Regions from separate parts of the Achromobacter seleniivolatilans genome, predicted to be linked through region 2. Evidence: predicted binding sites of a transcription regulator. Region 2 holds the regulator's gene; the other holds the start of a gene.

Region 1 (3,410 bases), 2.4 Mb from region 2:
CGTGACCACGATGCAAGGCATCTCGGACAGTTCCCGCCGTATCGCGGACATTGTGTCGGTGATTGATGGCATCGCCTTTCAGACCAACATCCTGGCGCTGAACGCCGCCGTGGAAGCCGCGCGCGCCGGAGAACAGGGCAAGGGTTTTGCCGTGGTGGCCGGGGAAGTCCGGTCGCTCGCGCAACGCGCCGCCCAGGCCGCCAAAGAGATCAAGACGCTGATCGAGGCCTCGGTGGACACGGTCAAGGCCGGCTCGGCGCAAGTATCTGCCGCTGGCCAGACCATGCAGGAGATCGTGGCGTCCGTGCAGCGTGTGACGGACATCATGGGCGAAATCTCGGCCGCATCGACCCAGCAGGCCAGCGGCATTGACCAGGTCAGCCTGGCAGTCTCACAGATGGATGAAGTGACCCAGCAGAACGCTGCGCTGGTCGAAGAGGCATCGGCCGCAGCCTCCGCGATGGAGGAACAGGCGCGGCGCCTGTCAGAGGCCACCGCCGTGTTCAAAACGCAGTCGGGACAGGTGATTGAGGCCGTGCCAGCCCAGCTATCACGAGCCAAACCGGCAACCCGTTTGTCCCGCACCTGATGCACGGGCCGCTGCGCGCGGGCTTGCACGCCCGCGCGCCTGATCACATTAGTGACCGGATACCGGACCCGTTGCGGGCTTGCGGCGGCGCAAGATCGCGTACAGGATGATGGCGCCGAAGGTGGCGGTACCAATGCCGCCCAACATGAAGTCACCCAGCTTGATGGTGAAATCGCCCGCCCCCAACACCAGCGTGACCGCAGCCACTATCAGGTTGCGGTTGTCGCTGAAGTCCACTTGGTTGACCACCCAGATCCGGGCGCCGGCGATGGCGATCAGCCCGAACACCACGACTGACATACCGCCCAGCACAGGGCCAGGGATGGTCTGGATCAGCGCGCCGAACTTGGGCGAGAAACCCAGCACAATGGCGATCAGCGCGGCCACGACAAACACCAGCGTCGAATAGATACGCGTAACCGCCATCACCCCGATGTTCTCGGCATAGGTGGTGACGCCCGTGCCGCCCACGGCGCCCGAGACCATGGTGGCCACGCCGTCGCCAACAAAGGCGCGGCCCAAATAGCGGTCCAGATCCTGGCCGGTCATGGCGCTGACGGCTTTCACGTGGCCCAGGTTCTCGGCCACCAGAATAATGGCGACCGGCACAATCAACCCCATGGCCTCGGCCTTGAAGACCGGCGCCGCAAAATGCGGCAGGCCGATCCAGGCGGCTGCGGCCACGCCGGAGAAGTCGATGGGCTTGCCCAGACCCATGCCATTGGCAAGAATGGCGTACACCACGCAAGCCAGAATCAGTCCGACCAGGATCAGCAGGCGCTGCACCATGCCCTTGGTATAGACCGCGATACCGCCAACGCAGACGATCGTGACCAGCGCCATGACGCTGTCAAAAACCGACGAGCCCATCGCGCCTTTAGCGGCAATCGGCGCCAGATTCAGGCCGATCACGGCCACGACCGCGCCCGTCACCACAGGCGGCATCAGCGCATCGATCCAATTGGCGCCGCCGCCGGCACGCGCATTGACGATCCAGACAATGACGCCGATCAGCGTATACGCAAGGCCGCAGGCGATGATGGCCCCAAGCGCCACGCCGATATTGGCGTTGGCGCCGCCGCCTGCATAACCGGTGACCGCAATTACCCCGCCGATAAAGGCAAAGCTGGACCCCAGATAACTGGGCACCCGGCCGCCGACGAACAGAAAGAAAATCAGGGTGCCGATACCCGACATCAAGATGGCGACGTTGGGGTCAAAGCCCATCAGCAAAGGGGCCAGCACGGTCGAACCGAACATCGCCACCACGTGTTGGGCGCCCATGGCGACGTTCTTGGGCCAGGACAGCCGTTCATCGGGCGCAATGATGACGCCGGGCTCGGCGTCATCCGCCAGGCGCCAGCGCGGAAAATAGGAATTGGACATGGATTCCCCGGGGAAGGTATTGGGTATGAGCGGGCGCCAGTGTAAATGGGGCCGCGAACGGGCGGCAACGTTTAAGTTTCCAGTCAAACTTGCCGTATTAGAGAAAACCCGAAAGCCCACCAAGGAAGCAGGAGCAATCATGGCCATCAATTCCATCAGCGGCACGTCCCGGATTGGCAGCCTTGCCGATTTGTGGGCAGAAAGAATCCAGGCAAACAAGGAAGCCAAGGCGGCGACCAACGAAAGCTCCACCACGGTAACTGCCGACGGAAAAATCCGGGTCAACAACGCGGGCAGTATGAAAGTCGGTGGCGCCCAGGCGGCGGAAAGCACAGACAACGAAGACGAATTCACCCGCCTGATCAAAGAGTTGCAGAAGCAGTTGAAGCGCGTCATGGACCAGATTGCCAAGCTCCAAGCCAGCGGAATGCCGCCTGAAATCAAGGCGCAGCAATTGAAGGCGCTCAATGCCCAGGCCATGCAGATTCAAGGGCAGATCGCCCAAGTCATGGCCCAGCAGGCCAAGGCCGCCGCACAAGGCGGCGGCACCGTGTCCGCCACGGCGTAAAGCGCCCAACCGGGCGTCGGCTCACGACGCCCGCACTGATGATGCGCATCAAAATTTCTGATTGGACGCATAGCAGATCAGCCCTTACTGTCTCCGAACAAATCTAAAACTACGGAGACAAACCATGTATGCAATGCGCACAGCCCTTGCAGGGGCGTTGCTGGCCGTTTGCGCGGCCCCGGCTCTTGCCGGCACCGTCACGGTGATTACGTCGTTCCCCAAGGACCTGACCCAGGCCTACAAGACCGCCTTCGAAAAAGCCAACCCGGGCATCACGCTGGAAGTCCTGAACAAGAACACGGTCTCTGGCATTGCCTATGTGCGCGAGACGCCCGCCGGCCAGCGGCCTGAAGTGTTCTGGGCCAGCGCGCCGGACGCCTTTGAAGTGCTGGGCCGCGACAAGCTGCTGGCCAAGTCATCCGATGTAGCAAACAAGGACGTGCCGGACAAAATCGGCAATTACCCCATCAATGACCCGGGCGGCATGTACCTGGGCCAAGCATTGGCCGGGTATGGCATTGTCTACAACACCCGCTATATCGCAGCGCACAAGATACCCGCCCCGGTGGAGTGGAAGGATTTGCTCGCACCGCAATGGTTCGGCCACGTGGGCATCACGTCGCCTTCCCGTTCGGGCACCATGCACCTGACGGTAGAGACCATTCTGCAAGGCGAAGGCTGGGATGACGGCTGGCGCACTCTGCTGCGCATGTCGGGCAACAGCAGCGCCGTGACAGAGCGCTCGTTCGGCGTACCGGACGGCGTGAACAATGGCCAGTTTGGCGCGGGCCCGGTCATCGACTTCTTTGGTCTGTCCAGCAAGTATTCCAAGTTTCCGGTGGAATTCGTCTACCCCTCTGAAACCGC
Region 2 (3,410 bases):
AGTCCGATTGCGGATCGTGGGCGTGGGCGATGAAATGACCGCCACACTGGCGGCACGCAGAGAGTTGCAGCATGCCGCTATCGAAGAAGCGCACCAGCATCCAGGCCCGCGTAAAACTCAGGACGGGCTCGGTATTTTCCACACCATCCAAACCAGCATTTTCTAAATACAGGCGATAGGCGTCGATAATTGCGCGTATACCCTTACTACTCGTCCGCGTATTCAGAAATGAGTACACGTTATAAAACAACGAGGAATGGATATTCGGCAGCCAGGTCATGAACCAGTCAACCGAAAAAGGCAGCATGCCCTTGGGTGGCGAGCAACCGCGTATTTCGCGGTACAGGCGTGCCAGCCGGTCGTGACTGAGACTGGTTTCAGCCTCTAACACTTGCAGCCGCGCTCCTAATGTAATCATGGAGCTGGCGAGCAGGATGTCATCCGCTTCCTGCGATACGCTCTTGGTGGCCATTACACGTGTCCGAGTGGGGGATCGAGCGGCCGTCAGGCCAGTTCTTCTACAGGTTGCTTGGCCAGCAGGATCGTTGCGTGCGCTTGTTGCAGCGCACCACCCAATACATCATGGGTCAACGCAGACAGCAGGCTGTAATCGTCAAAGCGGAACCGGCAAAGCAGCGAACTGGAGCTAGCCAGCTTGACCAGCTGTGCTGGCGACAAACGCATCAAAATGTCAGCAACTTCGTTGCTGAACCCCAAACGGAACATCGATGCAGCGTAGTCATCACGCAACATTCGTTGCGCAAGTAACAGGTATGACAGATTTACCTCGCGGATATCTGCCAGCAATGAATTTTCGACTTGTTGCACGCCCTACTCCCTATCCCTATCCCACCCAAGGGGCTTGAAAACCAAAGGCGCCTGTAACTAATGTTTCCAGACTGCCCGCTGCATCCTGTTTTAATGCGAAATGTATCATTTGTTCGCAATTTAAGTAAAATTTACCACAGGTGATGTCATTTTCTATGACTTATATGACAAATCTTTGTTGATATTGCGCAACTTACGAAAACAGACACACCTTGACATATAAACCGCTGGACCAATCGAAGGCAATTTGCCAAATAGGCATTCAAAACAATGCGTGCTTAACGGAATGAAATATTGGCTTGTCCCGACAATGTCACCTTGCCGATCACGTAATCTTGGTAGCTTTAGCGCAGCCGCGCGTTTGTCGACAATGTCGCAAATTGACAACAATCGACGACGCGTCACGATGGACACCGCCTGACATTCCCGCAATGCCCCACGCAGAAGACAGCTTGGTCGAATATGCCCCGCTAGTGCGGAAGCTGGCCCTGCAATTGCTCGCCCGGCTTCCCGCCAGCGTTGAGCTTGACGACCTGATACAGGCCGGCATGATCGGTCTGCTGGACGCCGTAAGGCGCTATCAGGAAACCGCCGACGCCCAATTTGAAACCTACGCCACGACCCGTATCCGTGGCGCGATGCTGGACGAACTCCGCGGCCAGGATTGGTTGCCGCGCAGCGTTCGCACCAAGGCTCGTAAGATTGACCAGGCGATTCAGCAGTTAGAACAACGTCTGATGCGTGCGCCTACAGAAGCGGAAATCGCGCAACAACTTGAAATACCGCTAAACGAATACCAATCGTTACTGCACGACGCCCAAGGCGTGCAGATCGTCCATTACGAAGATTTCACGACCGAGCCTGATTCGGCATCCGGCCAATCAGACTGGTCCGCCACGCTGAACCACGGCTCCGCCGGCGGCAATCCGCTGGACTCGCTGCTGGCCGGCGATTTCCGCCTTGCATTGATACACGCTATCGACACACTTCCGGATCGCGAAAAGCTGCTGTTGTCGCTGTGTTACGAGCAAGGGCTGAATCTGAAAGAAATTGGCGCGATCATGAATGTGACTGAAGCCCGTGTGTGCCAGCTGCGTTCGCAGGCGACAGCACGGATTCGGGCCAAGCTGAAGGACCAGGCTTGGCATGCACTGCCCCAAGAAGGGCAGATCGCGCAGATTATTTAGGCGTGCGGCAAGTACCGCACGTTAGCGCGGACATCGTTTTGCGCAGCCTGGCCCCTGGCCCCCACTCTCTGTTCGCGGCCACGCCCGAACGCCCCCACCGATACGAAACGGAAACGCAATGACCGCTCACGACTCCCTGAATCAGGCAATTTCGGATTCTTACGACGAGACGCCTTACACGTCGTATCCGTTCGCACACACGGCCCCTGCGCACCTTCAATCTGTCGCCCGCCTGTATGGCCTGGAGGTACCGGCGCCTTCAACAGCGCGCGTACTGGAACTGGGATGCGCGGCCGGCGGCAATCTTCTGCCATTTGCCATTTCCAATCCACAAGCTCACGTAGTAGGCATCGACCTGTCTCCGATTCAAATCGCGGAAGGCCAGGCTCTTATCGAAAAAATGGGCGTGCGCAATCTGGATCTGCGAGCCATCAGCATTACCGATATCGACGCCTCTTTCGGGCAATTCGACTACATCATTTGCCATGGCGTATTCAGCTGGGTGCCGGTAGAGGTCAAAGCGGCAATACTGCGCATATGCAGGGAAAACCTGTCGCCCAATGGCGTGGCCTGCATCAGTTACAACACCTACCCAGGCTGGAAGGCTCTGGACGTGCTGCGCGATGCCATGCAACTCAATAGCTTCGGTACGCCATCGCCTGCTGAAAAGCTGGGCCGTGCAAAAGCCGTACTGACGTTAATGGAACAGGGGCTGGCATCCGATAACGCAATGCGATTGGGTCTTCAGGTTGCGGCGAAGTATCTGCGCCAACAATCGGATCACTATCTGCTTCACGAATACCTGGAGGCGGTCAACTCTCCATGCTACTTCGTGGAATTTCTCGCGACGGCACAAGAGGCGGGACTTGCCTATGTTGGTGATGCACAGCCGGAATCGTCGATACCGTCCAACTTCGGCGACAACGTGGCCGCACAGGTAGGGGCGCTGACTCAAGACGCACCGCGCGAATTGCGTGAGCAGTTTTTGGATTTCGCCATTGGCCGCCAGTTCCGCCAAAGCCTGCTGACACACGCCTCGCGTCAGCCAGGCATCCTCGCGCAACCCGAAGCAGGCTGCTTTGCCGACATGCACTTTGGTCTTCAAGTGAAGCCCGATGATTCGGCGGACGGCAATAAGGAACATGGTGTTCGACAATACCGCGCCAACAACGGTCGCGGCATCGGATCGCGCGACGCAATCTTCATTGCTATCGTTGAGCGGCTGCGCCAAGCATGGCCAGCAAGTGTTGCATTTGCGGACCTGATGCAAGACGCCAAGGCCCTGGCCCCTCAGCAACCAGAAGACACGTTGGCCGTCACTGTGATGATCCACCTGGTCTCCTTGCTGAATATTGGTTCCCTCTGGTATCGATTGGAGCCCCTGCCTTATGAAAA

The links. Region 2 encodes FliA, which starts transcription of late flagellar genes. Its sites were predicted from a motif close to CTAAAGTTTNNNNNNNNNNNGCCGNTA; they were not measured.
Region 1: RAS12_RS29430 (FlxA-like family protein) is a predicted target of FliA. The motif match lies at 2,047-2,073, and genes of this name have one in related genera.

What each region holds. Positions count from the first base shown of each region.
Region 1 is NZ_CP132976.1:6,499,616-6,503,025, reverse strand. It holds gene RAS12_RS29440 (methyl-accepting chemotaxis protein) at 1-589, shown strand, start outside; gene RAS12_RS29435 (solute carrier family 23 protein) at 638-1,975, opposite strand; gene RAS12_RS29430 (FlxA-like family protein) at 2,115-2,543, shown strand; gene RAS12_RS29425 (ABC transporter substrate-binding protein) at 2,668-3,410, shown strand, end outside.
Region 2 is NZ_CP132976.1:2,206,425-2,209,834, forward strand. It holds gene flhC (flagellar transcriptional regulator FlhC) at 1-472, opposite strand, end outside; gene flhD (flagellar transcriptional regulator FlhD) at 505-828, opposite strand; gene RAS12_RS09775 (RNA polymerase sigma factor FliA) at 1,260-2,015, shown strand; gene RAS12_RS09780 (methyltransferase regulatory domain-containing protein) at 2,134-3,410, shown strand, end outside.